3 regions of the Anaeromusa burkinensis DSM 3853 genome follow, and region 3 is predicted to be linked to each of the others. Evidence: riboswitches for the same ligand, from Rfam matches in the RefSeq annotation. Region 3 holds a riboswitch; each other region holds the start of a gene.
What was found. A riboswitch is a leader RNA that binds a small molecule or an ion and turns the genes downstream of it on or off. The one in region 3 is predicted to bind S-adenosylmethionine.
Positions count from the first base shown of each region.

Region 1 (5,983 bases), on a different contig from region 3:
CTAATACCGCTTTGAGCCAGTTGAGAACGCTGCAGAAAAGGATGCTCCCACAGCCACTGCAAAGCCGCCGCTTGGGCTTTCTTCCGTTCCAGTCCAAGCAGCGCCGATTGCCTTTCCTCCAAGGAAAGTTCTTGGGCCAACCAAATGGATTCGGTCTTCTCCTGGGTCCGCCGTCGTCCTTGCCAATAACTTTTCGCCAAACCCAGGCGACACCAGCGGCGTAAAATACGGATGCCGTCCTCTCCCGCCTGTTGGCAAAAGCCTTTTTCCGTCCAAGAACTTCGCTCTTTAAACAAATTCCAAAGCGCCAGCTCCGCCAAAGAAAACCCTTCCGGCTCCTCTTCACCGGCAAAATAAATCCGTTCTGTACGTACGCTGCGCTTGCCGGGCACAAAAAGGCGCAGCGCTTCGGCCAAAGTGCATAAATAATAGCGGCTAAGCCACTGAGCCGTGGACAAGGCCGCTTCATCAAACCAAGGCACTAGGTCCAGACAAGCGTTAATCTCTTTCCAGTTGCTTTCTTCTTCCTGCGAACAACTGCGCACCTGCCAAACAAAGCCTTCTTCCAGTCTGGCTCCAAAGGGAACCAGCACCCGACAGCCGCGCTGAACTTCTTCTTGTAACACATTAGGAATCGCATAGGTAAAAGGTTTTTCCACCCGCCTGGCGGCAATATTCACCAGTACATCCGCCACAACTGTTTCCATCAATTCATCCCTTTCACCCATTGTCGTTATATATCTAGTATAGTGGAAAGCGCCTGGAGATGCCATACAAAAAGCAGGAAGGATTGAACGAGAGTCGCATTCATAAACCCTTTCGCGTATTTCGTGTATTTCGCGGTTCGTTGTCGCCGTCACGATGTATATCTGACCAAGAAAAAACAGCCCTGACCGAGCAAAAAACTCGATCAAGGCTGTTCCTATTACTCTTACATTCCAGCGTCGCTGCGAATGGCAGCGGCTTTGTCTGTCTGCTCCCAAGGAAGCTCGACGTCGGTACGGCCAAAATGACCGTAGGCGGCTGTTTGGCGATACAAAGGACGACGCAGATCCAGCATTTTGATAATGCCCGCAGGCCGCAGATCAAAGTGCTTTTTAATCAGCTCTGCAATCAAGGTTTCCTCCACTTTGGCCGTGCCAAAGGTTTCCACCATGATCGATACCGGCTGAGCTACGCCAATGGCATAAGCCAGCTGAATTTCACATTTGTCCGCCAAACCGGCGGCTACGATGTTTTTAGCGACATACCGCGCTGCATAAGCACCGGAGCGATCTACCTTTGTCGGATCCTTGCCGGAGAATGCGCCGCCGCCATGACGAGCCATGCCGCCATAAGTATCAACGATGATTTTACGTCCCGTCAAGCCGGCGTCGCCCTGAGGGCCGCCCACCACAAAACGTCCGGTAGGATTAATATAATACTTGGTTTTATCATCCAAGAATTTTGCTGGCACTACCGGTTCAATGACATGCTTGCGCAAATCCGCTTCGATTTGCTCGCGCGTTACTTCCGGGCCATGCTGCGTGGAAATAACGATCGCGTCGATACGTACAGGCACGCCGTCTTCGTATTCCACAGTGACCTGGGTTTTGCCGTCAGGACGCAGATAGTCTACCACATCGGTCTTGCGAATTTCCGCCAGACGCCGTGATAGGCGATGCGCCAACGCAATCGGCAACGGCATGAATTCCGGAGTTTCGTTCGTAGCATAGCCGAACATCATCCCCTGGTCGCCTGCGCCAATAGCTTCCATTAAATCGGTATTGCCCTGTTTTGCCTCCAACGCCTCATTAACGCCCATGGCAATATCAGGCGACTGCTCGTCAATAGACACCATTACACCGCAAGTATCTCCATCAAAGCCGAACTTGGCGCGAGTATAGCCAATTTCCTTTACCGTCTCCCTGACAATATGCGGAATATCCACATAGCATGAGGTGGTGATTTCACCAACCACATGAACCAGGCCGGTCGTTACTAAGGTCTCGCAAGCCACACGAGCCTGCGGGTCCTTTTCCAGAATGGCGTCCAAAACAGCGTCGGATACTTGATCCGCCAGCTTATCCGGATGTCCTTCTGTTACTGATTCCGATGTAAATAATACTCGTTTCTTCAAGAATGCTTCGCCTCCTATTTTTCGACTAAAAAAGAAACCCTCCCGAAAAAGGGAGGGAACTTAGTCCTTACTCCCATCTCGCATCAACAGATGCAGGAATTGGCACCGTTTTGCCTTAATAGCAATGGTTGCCGCAGCTTCATCGGGCCAGTCCCTCAGCCAACTCTGGATGGTTTGCTTATGCATTTGTAGAGAAAATACAAATTAAATTATATAGACTGCATCAAGAAAAAGCAACTGTTTCAGCCAACATTTTTTCAAGCATATCCCATAAACGGGCTGCCACTTCCTCTTTAGACAGTTGCGGCCACTCCTCCATGGCGCCGTCACGACGCAATATCTTGACAATATTGGTATCGCTTTGAAAACCAGCGCCAGGCATAGTCACGTCATTAGCCACAATTAAATCCAAATTCTTCTTTTCTAGCTTTTCTCTGGCGTGAGTAAGAAGCTCTCGAGTTTCCGCCGCAAAGCCCACTAACAATTGGCTCTGTTTCTTTTCACCCAATTCTTTGAGAATATCAGGATTTTTCCTCAAAACCAACGTCAGTTGTTCATCATTCTTTTTAATTTTATGCTCCGCCGGATGCTCAACCGCATAGTCGGCCACAGCCGCCGCCTTGACTACCACCTGTACCTTTGGAAATTCACGCAGCACCGCTTCGCGCATCTGCGCCGCTGATTCCACATTGATTCGCGTTACCCCCGCAGGCGTCTCCAGCGCAACCGGACCAGAAACAAGAATAACCTCGGCCCCGCGACGCGCCGCCTGAGCGGCAATGGCATAACCCATCTTGCCGCTGGAGCGGTTGCCCAGATAGCGCACCGGATCAATAGGCTCTCTTGTACCGCCAGCCGTCACCAGCACCCGTACGCCTTGGAGACTTTTCTTTTCTCTCAGCACAGCCGCTGCCGCCTCGACAATTTCCACCGGCTCCGGCAAGCGCCCCGGGCCTTCGGTACCACAGGCCAGCTTGCCGCAGGCTGGCGGCAAAATAGAATACCCCAACTCCGCCAGCGTCCGCAGATTTTTCTGCACAATCGGATTAAGATACATATTGGTATTCATCGCTGGCGCCAGCAACACTGGAGCTTGCGTCGCCATAATGGTTGTTGAAAGCATATCATCAGCAATACCAGCAGCCAATTTGCCCAGAATATTAGCAGTAGCCGGCGCTACGATAAATAAATCCGCCGCCGTTGCTAACGCAATATGCTCCACATGCCAATTTTTAGGCTCATCCCACATGCTGACAACCACCGGCTGGCCGCTCAATTCCCGAAACGTCAACGGAGTCACAAACTCAGCAGCATGCTGCGTCATGATCACATGCACCGTCGCCATTTGCTTGCGCAGCCGACTGACAAGCTCCACCGCCTTATAAGCGGCAATGCCGCCGCACACGCCCACCACAACAGTCTTTCCTGTAAAAGGCATGGCAGTCGCCCCCTTTACTTGATTCCGTGTTTTGTCCGTTCATAGGTCACGCGGTCAGCGGCGATTTCCTCCAGCGCTACGGTAACTTGCTTTTTGGCGCGTCCTTCTAACGCTCCCGGTTCTTCATCCAGCAAGGTCCGAGCTCGTTTAGCCGCTAAAACTACCAGCGTATATTTGCTGTCCACTTTTGTCATCAATACATCTAAAGATGGTTTTATCATATCAATTCCCCCGTATGTGAAATATCTCCAAATTTTTGCATGCTTGCAATCAAGGCGGCGTTGCGCCGTACGCGACACTTTTCTGCCATCACAATTCCCTTAATTTTGGCAACGGCATCAGCCACTATGTCATTCACCAACACGTAGTCGTATTTAGAAGCCAAGGTCACTTCGTGCTCCGCCGCTTGCAAGCGGCGTTCAATTACGTCCGCTGTTTCCGTCCCCCGGCCGGCTATACGCCGCCGCAACTCGGTCAACGAAGGCGGCATCAAAAAGACAAAAACTCCATCCGGATAGCTTTCCTTTACCTGCAACGCGCCTTGCGTGTCAATCTCCAGCAAAACATCACTGCCTGCCTCTAAACGCTCCAACACGTAATTTCGCGGCGTGCCGTAATAATTTCCATATACTTCCGCCCATTCCAACAAGGCTTTTTCCTGGATCATATCCTGAAAACGTTCTTTTGGCGTAAACCAGTAGTTCACGCCATGAACCTCCCCCTCCCGAGGGGCTCTAGTCGTAGCGGAAATAGAAAATTCAAGGTATGGCAATTGCTGCAGCAATTCCTTGCACACCGTGCCCTTGCCGGTCCCGGAAGGGCCTGAGATTACAATTAAAATCCCCTTAGTTTGCGCCATAGCCGCTTCCCTCGCTTTTATTTTAGTCTTGAGGATCGCTGCCGCTATCCTTGTTCACCAAACGATGCGCCACCGTTTCCGGCTGTACTGCGGACAAAATGACATGATCGCTATCAGCAATGATGACCGCCCGAGTACGACGTCCGTAGGTAGCGTCAATCAGCATGCCCCTGTCGCGAGCTTCTTGAATAATCCGCTTGATTGGCGCTGATTCAGGGCTGACTATCGAAATAATGCGGTTAGCAGAAACAATATTACCAAACCCAATATTGATCAACTTGATGTCCATAAATACATCCTCCTAAACGTTAATTTGACCGTAACATACTAGCTTATTCTACGTTTTGCACTTGTTCGCGCATTTTTTCAAGCTCGCTTTTCATTTCCACGACGATTTTCCCCAATTCAAAATCATTGGCTTTTGACGCCATGGTATTGGCTTCCCGATTGAGTTCCTGCAGTAAAAAATCGAGTTTCCGCCCCACCGGCTCCAGTACAGACAAGGTAGCCGTAAACTGGTCTAAATGACTGCGAAAACGAACGATTTCCTCTACAATGCCGATGCGATCGGCAAAAAGCGCCGCTTCTTGGAGCACTCGGCTCTCATCTGGAGCCGTTCCCGCCGCTGCCAAAAGTTCTCGCAGCTTAAGGAGCAGTTTTTCCTGATATTCGCAAGCTACTTGGGGCGCCCGGCCTTCCACCATCTGCAACCGTTCCCGAAGCAAGGCAATACGCCGCACAAAATCCTCTTGCAAATTGCAGCCTTCCTGACGCCGCATCGCCAGAAGCTGGTATAAAGCCGCCTCTAACGCTTCCTGCAGCACAGGCCAGCGGTTTTCGGCATCTTCCTGCGCTTCCGTTACTCTGATAATATCCGGATAGCGCAGCAGCTGCTCCACCGTCAGCGTTTGGGGCAATCCCAATTGCGTCGCCAACTCCTGGCCCGCTTGAAAATAGGCTTTAGCCAATTCATAATCCACTTGCACATTAGCGGCCTTCGAGCCAACTTCCTCAAAAGAAATAAATACATCTACCCGGCCGCGTTGCAGCTTTGCCGAAACAAGCCGACGTACGCGTTCTTCCAGCACCAACAGTGATTTAGGCATACGTACGACTACTTCGCCATAGCGATGATTTACCGATTTAATCTCCACTTGCATGCGGAAGCTGGCGCCTTCTTGCACAGGAGAGGTCGCTTCACCGCGCCCAAAACCAGTCATGCTCTGGATCACTATACCGCCTCCTGTCCGCGCAGGCGGCAGGAACCGCGAAATACTTCTGTCGCCGGCCCTGTCAAATACACATGATTATCTTCTTCCGACCATTCCACTTCCAGTACACCGCCGTCGAGAGCCACTTTACAGCGTCTTTCCGCCAGTCCGTTCAACACGGCCGCCGTTACGGTTGCACAAGAGCCAGTGCCGCAAGCCAGCGTAACCCCAGCGCCGCGTTCCCATACACGCATGCGCAATGCTTGGCGATTGATAACCTGGACAAATTCCACATTGGTCTTGCGAGGAAAAAAAGCATGTGTTTCCAGTTTCGGCCCCCAAAGCTCCAGCGGGAC
Region 1 covers NZ_KB894591.1:111,716-117,698, forward strand. Annotated here, with positions in the region: gene priA (primosomal protein N') at 1-707, opposite strand, end outside; gene metK (methionine adenosyltransferase) at 932-2,119, opposite strand; SAM riboswitch class I at 2,190-2,295, opposite strand; gene coaBC (bifunctional phosphopantothenoylcysteine decarboxylase/phosphopantothenate--cysteine ligase CoaBC) at 2,343-3,557, opposite strand; gene rpoZ (DNA-directed RNA polymerase subunit omega) at 3,572-3,778, opposite strand; gene gmk (guanylate kinase) at 3,775-4,416, opposite strand; gene remA (extracellular matrix/biofilm regulator RemA) at 4,439-4,705, opposite strand; gene C508_RS0109085 (YicC/YloC family endoribonuclease) at 4,749-5,648, opposite strand; gene dapF (diaminopimelate epimerase) at 5,648-5,983, opposite strand, start outside.
Region 1: another riboswitch for S-adenosylmethionine. It lies ahead of metK (methionine adenosyltransferase); the one in region 3 lies ahead of C508_RS0115475 (homocysteine biosynthesis protein).

Region 2 (5,983 bases), on a different contig from region 3:
CGATCTATCTCAAACGCGAAGACCTGAACCATACAGGTTCTCACAAAATTAACAACGCCATTGGCCAGGCTCTCCTGGCCCGGAGCATGGGCAAAAAACATGTAATCGCCGAAACCGGCGCCGGGCAACACGGCGTCGCTACCGCTACCGTTGCCGCCTTATTCGGCTTGAAATGCACCGTGTTCATGGGCGAAGAAGATGTATCCCGGCAGGAATTAAACGTGTTTCGCATGCGCGCCCTCGGCGCGGAAGTCGTTTCCGTCACTCGTGGCACGCGCACCCTTAAGGACGCTGTCGATGCGGCACTGGAATACTGGGTGGAACATCTAACAGACACTTTCTATCTTTTAGGCTCCGCCGTCGGTCCGCATCCATATCCCTTGATGGTTCGCGACTTTCAGGAAATCATCGGCCGCGAAGCTCGCCAGCAAATGCTGGAAACCGCAGGGCGCCTGCCAGACAGCATCGTCGCCTGCGTCGGCGGCGGCAGCAACGCCATCGGTCTTTTTGCCGCTTTCTTAGAAGACCCATCCGTAAAAATCTATGGCGCTGAAGCCGCAGGCAAAGGCGTAAACACGCCCGACCACGCCGCCACGCTCACCCTAGGCCGCCCCGGCGTCCTGCACGGTTTCCGCAGCTATGTCCTGCAAGACGAAAAAGACGAAGTTCTGCCGGTCTATTCCATTTCCGCCGGCCTAGATTATCCCGGCGTCGGACCCGAACACGCCCATCTTAAAGATATCGGCCGCGTCAACTACCAGGCTGTCACCGACCAGGAAGCGCTGGACGCTTTCTTCCTCCTGAGCCGCACCGAAGGCATCATTCCCGCCCTGGAAAGTTCTCATGCCCTGGCTTTAGCCTGCAAGCTCGCTAAAGAATACGGCCCCGAGCACCTGCTCCTCGTCAATCTCTCCGGCCGCGGCGACAAAGACGCCGCCCAGGTAGCCGCCATCACAGGGATGTAAGATATAAAAGCCAACAGGAGTAAAGGGAGTAGAGTGAGGGTGCAACTGAGGATTACGAGTTTTGAAAAGAAAATATAATTTAAACCAATAGGAGGAGCTGCTGATTTACTGAGCACTCTGCCACACTGAGCAATTTTTTTGTTTGGCCAGAAAAGGGGACCGAGGGAATAGCGGCGCTATTTCGAGGTTTCCTTTTCACAGTCAGGCGGAAAAAGAGCCAGCGTGGCATGGGCTCATAAGTCAGCAGTTCCTTAGCGAAGGAAGCGCCAGGCCGTCTCGGAAACGATGATGTCCTGGCGCGATATTTTTTTCAGGTCAAAAAGGTTAACAAGCTCCTGCGGCTGCGCTTCTTCCAACGTAGGCAACAAACCGGCCAGCCACGCCAATAGTCCAATAATCTTCTCCGCTCTTACGCCGCGTTCTCGCAAGACGGCCACAGCCAAAGCGCCATGTCGTTTAGACAGCCGCACTCCCTTTTCATCCACTAAAAGAGGCACATGCGAGAACAAGGGCGCAGCATAGCCCAACAGGCGATATAAATACAGCTGTCTCGGCGTAGAAGCCAGCAAATCCGCGCCGCGCAGTACATGGGTAATACCCATTAGCGCATCATCTACCACGACTGCTAACTGATAAGCATGAACGCCATCAGAACGGCGAACGACAAAGTCGCCGCACTCTTGTCGTAAATTTTGCCGCACTAAGCCATATACGCCATCTTCAAAAACAATCTCTTCTTCTGGTACTTTCAGCCGTAATGAAGGCTTCCTGGTAAGCTTGCTTCCCGCAACACCACCCGCACAAGTTCCTTGATAAATTCGCTCGCCGTCTTCGCCGTGCGGGGCGGACGCCGCCAGCTCCGCTCGGGTACAATAACAAGGATAAATCAATTCCTGCCGCCGCAGCCTCTGCAGCGCTTCCTCGTACAAACCACGCCGTTTATCCTGCTCATAAGGTCCATAGGCGCCGCCCAAATCGCCGCCTTCCTCCCAATCAAGTCCCAGCCAACGCAAATCCTTCTCTAAGCCCTCCACATACTCTGCTCTGGAACGATCAGGGTCCAAATCTTCCATACGCAGCACCAATTGGCCTTTTCCGGCTCGCACTTGCAGCCAAGCCAGCAGCGCCGTCCAGGCATTGCCCAAATGCATCTGACCTGTAGGACTTGGGGCAAAACGCCCTCTCATTGTTTTTGACAAAACTACTTCTCTCCATCCCCTATCATTTATTGAAGAAAAAGATTCGCGCCAGCCTCATTGCAATCCTGCCGCTTGGCAAGAAAAACCGCTGCGCAAGCTTTGGACGCAGAAACCAAAGCAGCCTCAAGAAGTACATATTTCTTTTCGCAAGGAACAACAACGCGATTTAGCATCGACCACCGGACACTTTGTTGCGTTTTACCGCTTATTTTATGCATTTTTGTTTCAAAGCAGCCATTTTACTCTTGACGCGCAAATAAACCCATGGTATTCTCTTTATAAATTAAATAGTTGTTTTACCGCTTATCAAGAGAGGCTGAGGGACTGGCCCGATGACGCCCGGCAACCGGCAGAATTATGCAGTGGTGCCAATTCCAGCAGGCTAGCCGCCTGGGAGATAAGAGGAGGGCATTTGTTTGCACCCCTTTTCTCTCCAGAGAAGAGGATTTTTTATTTTGCGGAAGTTGACAGGAGGTGCCGTCATGGAACAAAAGGAATTTATTTTTTCACCCGAACAAGCCCATGGTCAGGAAGAGCAGGTGTTGGTGTTTTTAAGTGACGGCTCGGTTGTTACCTGCACTAGCCGCAGCGGCGACAGCTCGTTTCTTCCAACAAGCCGAACCTAATAGAAACCATACTTTTTAACTTCATATGTAAGTTCTCTTATCAAGAGAGGCTGAGGGACTGGCCCGATGACGCCCGGCAACCGGCAGGAAACTGCATTGGTGCCAATTCCAGCAGGCAGCTTGCCTGAAAGATGAGAGACGCACGGCAGGCCCGTTCGTCTCGGGGCCTGTTTTTTTTATTTTCCGGAGGTGACCTTCATGAATCCAAGTACGCCAAAGCCTCCTTGTGAGCCGACCTCGCAGGAAGAAGAAATTGTTATCGTCATCCGCGGCGGCAGTATTGTTAGTTTTACAAAGCGCTTAATCGAAAAAAAATAGTATAACAAGGAGTGACTACCATGCATATTTCTTCACAGCTTGTTCAAATCGGCTGCAAAGCCGATCCCCGTACCGGTGCGTTGAGCACCCCAATTTATCAAACCGCGTCTTTTCGCCACCCTGCTTTGGGAGAAAGCACTGGCTATGATTACACTCGCAGCGGCAACCCGACAAGGCAAGCTCTCGAAGAAGGACTAGCTCGCCTTGAAGGAGGCGCTGGCGCCTGTGCTTTCTCTTCCGGTTTGGCAGCAATTACCACGCTTTTAATGCTCTACAAAAATGGGGACCATTTGATTGTCGTCGAGGACTGTTACGGCGGCACTTACCGCCTTTTCGAGCAAGTACTGTCCCGCTTTGGCTTGACTGCCTCCTATGTTGACGCTACCACCCTAGACGCCATCAGGCAAGCCCTTCGCCCTGAAACCAAAGCCGTCTTCATTGAAACTCCTACCAACCCCCTCTTGCGCATTGTTGATTTGCGGGCCTTGGCTTCGTTTTGCCAAAATAACAGCCTTCAGCTTATTGTGGATAATACTTTTTTGACACCCTACTTCCAGCGTCCCTTGGAACTTGGCGCCGACCTTGTCGTACATAGCGGTACCAAATACCTTGCAGGACACAACGACTTACTGTGCGGCGTTATCGTCGCCAAAGAACCAGAGCTCGCCGAAAAAGTAAGATTTCTGCAAAATGCTACTGGCGCCATTCTCAGCCCCAGCGACAGCTGGCTCCTCATACGCAGTTTAAAAACGTTAGCGCTGCGCATGGAAAAACACAACGCCAACGCCCTTGCCATTTCCCGCTGGCTGCTGGAACACCCCAAAGTCAGCCGCGTGTTCTACCCCGGCCTGCCGCTGCACAACGGCCATACCATCCATGAAAGCCAGGCCAGCGGCTACGGCGGCATGGTGTCCTTTGAAGTAACTGACCCGACACTGGTACCCCAAATATTAGCCAATGTCCAGCTCATCCAATTTGCCGAAAGCCTGGGAGGCGTTGAAACGCTGATTACCTTCCCTGCCGTACAAACCCATGCAGACATTCCCGCCGCCGACCGCGAACGCTTAGGCATCTCTGACCGCCTGCTTCGCCTGTCCGTCGGCATCGAAGACGCTAACGATCTCATCGCCGACTTAGGTCATGCCTTAGGGGAGCGAACAAGAGAATCGGAGTAACTTGAGGGTACGATAGAGGACTACAAAGAACTATAAAACAAAGGCGCCGCTGCTTTCATGAGCACGCCGCTAAACCAAGGAGTTTTTTCGCCAGACGAGAAAGAAAACGCAGGCATAGCGGCGCTATACCGAGGCTTTCTGACAATGTCCGGCGGAAAAAGAACCGGTTTAGCGTGAGATGCGAGTAAAGCAACGTCGCTATAAGGAGGACTTCTTATGCATGATTTTTCCACCCGCTTGCTGGCCCCAGGTCTGCCAGCTAACGAACGTTTAGGGGCCAGCAGCGTCCCTGTATTTCAAACTTCCACCTTCGACCAGCGTTATGAAGAAAACGCCCCTTTTGAATACTCCCGCAGCGGCAATCCCACACGACAAGCGCTGGAAACCGTAGCCGCCGACCTAGAAGGAGGCAGCCGAGCTTTTGCTTTCGCTTCCGGCATCGCCGCCGTCAGCGCCTCGCTGCTACTCTTTTCTCAAGGCGACCACATCTTAGCAGCCAGAGATATCTACGGCGGCACGCACCGCGTGTTGACCCGTCTCTGCCCGCGTTGGGGTATTGAGCACTCCTTCATCGACCCTAATGACCATGCACAGTTGGAAGCGTCTTTGCGCCCCACTACCAAAGCTCTTTATTTAGAAACCCCTTCCAATCCGCTGCTGGCGATCACCGACCTGAAGGCCGCCTGCGCCTGGGCTAAAAAGCACGAGCTGCTGGTTATCGTCGACAACACCTTTATGACCCCATTCCTGCAGCGACCGTTAGAGCTGGGCGCCGATATTGTCGTCCACTCGGCTACTAAATTCATCGCCGGTCACAGCGATGTTATCGCAGGCCTGGTTATTGTCAAAGACAAGGCGCTGGCCAAAGACATCTACCTCTTACAAAATGGTCTCGGCGCCGTACTGGGACCGCAGGACAGTTGGCTGACTTTGCGCGGCCTGCGCACGCTGCAAGTTCGCCTGGAAGCCGCGCAAAAATCAGCCGCCTATATCGCTGCTGAGCTGCAGCAATGGTCGGAAGTAAAAGCCGTCTATTATCCCGGCTTACTCAATCATCCCGGCCGCAGCATTCACGAAGGACAATCCGCTGGCCCTGGCGCTGTGCTTTCTTTTGATTTAGTGAACTTCAAATTGACTCAGCGCCTCTTAGGGCAAGTAACGCTCCCCGCCGTTGCCGTCAGTCTTGGCGGCGTAGAGAGCATCCTCTCCCATCCGGCTACCATGTCCCACGCTGCCATTCCCGCAGCAGAACGGCAAAAGTTGGGCATTGCTGATTCTCTTGTACGCCTGTCCGTAGGCTTGGAAAACCCGGATGATCTACTGCAAGATTTACGCCAGGCCCTCCAAGCACGCTAGCCAAACCATTATACATTCAGTTCAACACGCTGCAGCAGTTGCTGCAAAAATAGATTTACATGTCAATTCTCCCTTTTCCACTAGAGAAACAAATAAAAAGGCCGGCAACCAGGCGTCTTACGCTCTGATTGCCGGCCTTCCTCTTTCGGATCCGCTTTTTAGCATCTCACCATACTATCTAGTTTAACACTAACATCATTCTAAGGGTTTCAGGCTTCCACTCCGCCCCGGCTCCCCCAAGTTCCTTGCAAGCCATGAATAGCAACCAATCCTAACTCCGGTTCCCGATCCAAATCCAGATAAACGCCCGCCGGTAGTTCAATCAACGGGCGCGGGCTCAAGGA
Region 2 covers NZ_KB894599.1:14,347-20,329, forward strand. Annotated here, with positions in the region: gene trpB (tryptophan synthase subunit beta) at 1-965, shown strand, start outside; gene gluQRS (tRNA glutamyl-Q(34) synthetase GluQRS) at 1,217-2,164, opposite strand; SAM riboswitch class I at 2,465-2,568, shown strand; gene C508_RS20390 (hypothetical protein) at 2,647-2,790, shown strand; SAM riboswitch class I at 2,825-2,928, shown strand; gene C508_RS0112860 (trans-sulfuration enzyme family protein) at 3,129-4,283, shown strand; gene C508_RS0112870 (trans-sulfuration enzyme family protein) at 4,500-5,639, shown strand; gene C508_RS0112875 (HD-GYP domain-containing protein) at 5,849-5,983, opposite strand, start outside.
Region 2: another riboswitch for S-adenosylmethionine. It lies ahead of C508_RS0112860 (trans-sulfuration enzyme family protein); the one in region 3 lies ahead of C508_RS0115475 (homocysteine biosynthesis protein).

Region 3 (5,983 bases):
GGCGGAAGCCCACCAAGTCATGTTGTCCGGAATTACCAGCGTCATCAGCCGTCTGCAGCAGGTCAACCAAAATTTAAAACTTAGCGAAGAGCGCTGGCAGTTGGCGCTGGAAGGCAGCAGCGATGGCTTGTGGGACTGGGATATCTCCACAGGTCTTGTTTTTCTGTCATGCCGAGCGCAACATTTGATGAGTTTGGAGCCGACGGAAAAACTGCTTCCTTTGCGGCATTGCCTGCAGCAGGTCATGCCCGAGGACCGCAAACAGCTTTCTTTATTAATTCGCCGCCATCTCAAAGGAAAGTATCCTTTGTTGCGGGCTGAATTTCGCGTTATCACCGACGAGGGTCCTTCTTGGCGCCTGCTCAAAGGAGACAGTTTGCGTGCAGAAGAAGGCTACCGCCCTTTGCGCATGGTAGGCTCGCTGTCCAATATCCAGTACCGCAAGAACGCCGAGCGGCAGCTGCGCGAGGCCAACGAAAAATTAGAAAGCAAAGTCCAGGAGCGCACACAGGCGCTGGCGCAAAGCAATCAGCAATTAACGCAGACGCTAGAACAGTTGCGCAGCGCGCAGGAGCATGTACTGCAGGCGGAAAAGCAGGCCGCCCTTGGCGTTTTAGTCAGCGGCATCGCCCACGAGCTCAACACCCCATTAGGCATCAGCATTACCGCTTCCTCCCATGCCCAGCAGGTACTGCAGGAAACGCAGGAGGTTTTAAACGCCCCCGCCGTCAGCCGCCAACAGCTACAAAGCCACCTGGATTTATTAGCACAAAGTCTGCATCTTTTAGAGGACAATCTGGAACGCAGCGCTGATTTAGTACGCCGTTTTCGTACGGTTGATGTAGAGAACAGCAGCGCCTCTCAATGGTTTGATGTCAAGCAGTACCTCTATGCTATCGCCCACAGCCTGGAAAACGAATTGAACTACACGCCCCATCACCTGTCTATTTCCTGCCCGGATCAGGTGCAGCTCTTCGGTCCCCCTACCGCCTTTTCCCAGATCATCACCAACTTAATTCGCAATTCCTTGCAACATGCTTTTCCTACTAAGCAAGCAGGAGAACTGTCCATAGAAGTCCGTCCCTCCGAGACCGCGCTAGAACTCATTTACAGCGATAACGGCGTTGGTATGCCGCCGGAGGTGCTTGCTAAAATTTTCGATCCTTTCTTCACCACTAAACGCGGTCAAGGCGGCACCGGCTTAGGCCTATATATCTTATATTCTTTAACAACCAAAAGCTTTCGCGGCAGCGTTACCTGCCAAAGCCAACCTGGGCAAGGCGCACGCTTTCTTTTTTCTTTCCCCGTCAAAGAAGCAACAGAGCCATTAACGCCGCTGCAAGGAGGGAGCTAGGATGGGCATTCGCATCAAGCTAACACTTATGTTTTCCCTGCTTCTTACCGTCAGCCTACTGTTGGCCAGTTTGGTAGAATACCAGTTTGCCCGGCAACAATTGCTGTTGCACCTGCAAAAAGAAAGCAACGCTGTTACCCAAGCAGAAGTGGCCCGCCTTGATTTCTGGCTGCAGCGCAAAGCAGTCGCCTTAGAACAAACCGCCAGTTTCTTGCCGCTGCTCCCTCGCTCGCCGGAAAGTCTGCAACCATTATTGGCGCGACAACTGAGTCTTGACTCCGATATTACCGATATCTATTTAGGCACGGAAGAAGGCGTGATGATCGACGGCTCCCGCTGGCAGCCGCCGACAGGCTACGACCCTCGACAGCGCCCATGGTATCGCCAAGCGCTTTTTTCATCCGGCTTAGTCTTCAGCGACCCCTATCTGGATCTGGTTACCAACCAATACGCCATATCCATCGCCAAACAAGTGCGCCTTGATAATCAAGCGCTGGCCGGCGTTCTCAGCCAAGATGTGCCTCTGTCTCGCTTTTTAGATCGTATCCGCCATATTCAGCCTTTTGATGGCGGATATGCCTTTTTGTTGGATCAGAACGGCATCATTCTGGCTCACCCGGATCCAAGTCTGCAGTCGCTGGACATTAACCAGTCAGAAACCCTCCAAGCCCTGCCGCCTGAAATGCGCAGCGACCTGCTACAGCAAAGCGAAGGCTTTCTTGAATACACATTTCAGAATGAATCACGCTTAGCTTACTTTGGCAAGCTCCCCAGCACAGGCTGGACATTGGTCATCACCTTACCGCGCAGCTATCTTGACGAACCATTGCGCGAGCTCTTGCTACGCTACCTCTTTTTGACGTGTTTCGCGCAAGTTTTAACTCTCTTTTGCATTCACCGTTTGGCGAATCAATTCATTCGCCCCTTGGAATCCCTCACTCTGCAAGCCCGCCAGGTTTCCGGCGCTGTACAGCGGCTGCAAGAACGCCTAGATGCCGGTGAAAACCCAGCCCAGCTATCCGATTGGGCGCAAGATCTCCCTTCCTCCAAGCCGGTACAGGCGGAAAATCGTCCCGAAAAGCCTTGACAAACAGTACATTCGCACCGTATTATTAGTTCTAGTTACAAAAAACTGTATAGAGTAACTCTTATCAAGAGCGGTGGAGGGACTGGCCCTTTGAAACCGCGGCAACCGGCCTCCCGAGGCGTCCGGTGCTAAATCCAGCGGAATGCATGCGTTCCGACAGATGAGGGAGAGAATTATCGCCATTACGCGCCTCTTTTCTTCCGAAAAGAGGCGCTTTTGCATAACAAAAAGAGGAGGCCTACTATGTCCACGCAAAAAAGTTATGAAGAAATCAACGAGCGCATCCGCAAAGGTCAAGCGGTCGTACTCACTGCGGAAGAAGTCAGCCAAATGGCTCAAGAGCAAGGCGTAACCGCCGTAGCCCGCAAGGTCGATGTCGTCACCACAGGCACTTTCGGTCCCATGTGCTCCTCCGGCGCCTTCTTAAACTTCGGCCACAGCGAGCCTCCCATTAAAATGAAGCGCGTCTGGCTCAACGATGTGCCCGCCTACGCCGGCATCGCCGCGGTGGATGCTTATATCGGCGCTACGGAGGTAGCCGATAATGATGAACACTACAGCGGCGCCCATGTGATCGAAGATCTCATCGCCGGCAAGAAAATCCATCTGCGGGCTACCGCCCCCGGCACGGATTGCTATCCGCGCCGCAGCATTGACACCTGGGTCACAAAAGACGATTTAAACGAGTGCTTCCTCTTTAACCCCCGCAACGCCTACCAAAATTACGGCGCTGCCACCAATACATCTGAACGCATTCTCTACACCTATATGGGCATGCTGCTGCCCCGCTGCGGCAATGTTACCTATTCCACCGCCGGCGAGCTCAGCCCGCTCCTCAACGATCCTTATCTGCGCACCATCGGCCTGGGCACGCGTATCTTCTTGGGCGGCGCCGAAGGCTATATCGCCTGGAACGGCACCCAACACAACCCCTCACGCCCTCGTAATACCTGTGGCATCCCCACCGGAGGCGCAGCCACCTTGTCTCTTGTGGGGGACCTCAAAGCCATGAGCCCGGAATTCATCCGCGCTGCGGTTTTTGAAAAATACGGCATCAGCCTCTCCGTAGGCGTAGGCATTCCTATTCCGGTGCTGGACGAGGATGTGGCCAGGGCCGTCTCGGTGACCAACGCTGATATTGAAACCTCTCTCTTCGATTACAGCGTGCCCTCGCGCAACCGCCCCGCTTTGGGAACCTTCACATACGCACAACTGCGCAGCGGCAGCATCTCCTTCAAGGGGCGCACCCTCCGCACCGCGCCCATGTCCAGCCTTCCCAAGGCGCGGCAGATTGCCGGCCAACTCAAGGACTGGATTGCCGCCGGACGTTTTGAAGTCAGCCGTCCGGTAGCGCCATTGCCAGAAACAGCGAAACTGAACAGCCTGGAAATCCGCAAGGAGGGTGAATAACATGCCGGCTACGGAACGAGTTTTACTGAATTTCACCGCTGAATCTTACGATAAAGCGATCGCTTACCATTTGGTCAAAGATTTTGAACTGAAGATCAACATTCTCCGGGCGGAAGTCACCCCCGGCGAGGAAGGGCATCTGCTGCTGGACCTGGAAGGCGAAGACGCGCAAATCGCCGCGGCCTTGGAATTCCTCACCGCTGAAGGCATTGAAACCACCTCGGTACGACGCCAGATTCGCGTAGATGCCGACCGCTGCACTCATTGCGGCGCCTGCACGGCAGTCTGCTTCTCCAAAGCCCTGGTGTTAGAGCAGCCCTCTTGGGAGCTGGCTTTCCGGCCTGAAAAATGCATTGCCTGCGGCCTCTGTTTGCAAGCCTGTCCTATGCGGGCCATCCGCCAGGGAATGGTCGCGCAGGCAGCGCAAGAAACACCGGAAGCATGAGTTCCTTTGAACCGCGCTGGTACCGCGAGGCGCTGCATCGCTCCAGCCTCGCCCCCTTTGCCGTGCGCTTTCGAGAAACCGATCTTTGGGTAGCCGTGCCGCCGCGCCAAAACACAGCGGCCCTGCGACAATACTGTGAAAAAATAGCCGCCTCTCTTTGGGAGGAACTGCACGCCTATATTTTAAAAGATCCGGTATTTTTGCATTCTCTGATTCCCCATACGCCTCATTTTGGCGCACCGCCAGTGGCGTTAAAAATGGCAGCCGCTGCAGACAAAGCCGGCGTGGGTCCTATGGCCGCCGTGGCCGGGGCCTTTGCTGAAGAAATAGCGCAGCAGCTGATGCAAAAATTCAAAGTCCAAGATATTATTGTTGAAAATGGCGGCGACATCTATCTGGCCGCTACCCAGCTTCGGCGCATTGCCATCTGGGCCGGCGCTTCACCGCTTTCCGGCAAGCTGGCCTTAGAGCTAGAACCAGCCCAGTCACCGCTAAGCCTCTGCACTTCTTCGGCTACTGTCGGCCCATCCCTCAGCTTAGGCCAGGCTGACGCCGTCACCATCCTTGCTAAAAGCGGCGCTGTCGCTGACGCCTACGCCACGGCGGTCGGCAACCAAGTGCGCTCCGCCGCCGACATTGAACCCGCCTTAGCCTACGCCGACGCCCAAGAAGATATCCTGGGCTGCGTGATCGTCATCGGCGACCGCATCGGCGCTATCGGGCAAGTAAAACTTTCCCCCTTATAAGAAACGAACAAGAGTCAAGGGTGTCCCTTGTTCATTTCCCATCTTCGCCATTATTTTCTTATAGAAAGGACTTTTATATGCTGATTCACGAACTGTTTCAACAAAAAAAACCGGTTGTTTCTTTTGAGATTTTCCCGCCTAAGCCGGATTCGCCGCTGGAGTCGATTTTCCAGTGCATCGAAGAGCTGCAGCAAATCAAGCCCGACTTTATCAGCGTCACCTATGGCGCTGGCGGCTCCACCCAAGGACGCACGCTGGAAGTGGCCCGCCATATCCAGGACGACCACGGCATCCTTGCTTTGGGCCATCTGACCTGCGTAGGCGCAACGCCCGCCCAAAGCCAAGCCGTTTTGGACGACTTCGCCGCCCATGGCATTGAGAACATCCTAGCCCTGCGCGGCGATAAGCCAAAGGATGCGCCGCCTGGGCCTTTAAACTGCTATGCGCAAGATCTTATCCGTCTGATTCGCAGCCGCAACCAGCCTTGCAGCATCGCTGCAGCCGCCTACCCGGAAGGCCATCTGGAAAGCCCTAACCGCGAAGAAGACTTAAAGCGCCTCAAGGAAAAAGTAGACAGCGGCGCTGATTTTCTCATCACCCAGATATTTTTTGACAATGCTATGCTCTACCGTTTTCTCGACGGCGCTCGCGCCCACGGCATTGCCGTCCCTGTTACCGCCGGCATTATGCCCGTGTTCAGCCGTTCTCAGGTCGAACGCATCTGTTCGCTCTGCGGCGCATCCCTGCCGCCGGCGCTGCTTCTCATCATGGACAAGTACGGCCACCAAAAAGAATCCATGGAAGAAGCCGGCCTGGAATACGCCAGCCAACAAATCGAAGACCTCATGCAGCACGGCATTGAAGGCATCCATCTCTACACCATGAACCGCCCGCATCTGGCGCGCACCTTGGCTTGGAATACGGGACTGCGGTAAAAACTA
Region 3 covers NZ_KB894608.1:20,003-25,985, forward strand. Annotated here, with positions in the region: gene C508_RS18915 (PAS domain-containing sensor histidine kinase) at 1-1,354, shown strand, start outside; gene C508_RS0115470 (cache domain-containing protein) at 1,356-2,441, shown strand; SAM riboswitch class I at 2,500-2,608, shown strand; gene C508_RS0115475 (homocysteine biosynthesis protein) at 2,685-3,851, shown strand; gene C508_RS0115480 (NIL domain-containing protein) at 3,853-4,296, shown strand; gene C508_RS0115485 (UPF0280 family protein) at 4,293-5,042, shown strand; gene metF (methylenetetrahydrofolate reductase [NAD(P)H]) at 5,120-5,977, shown strand.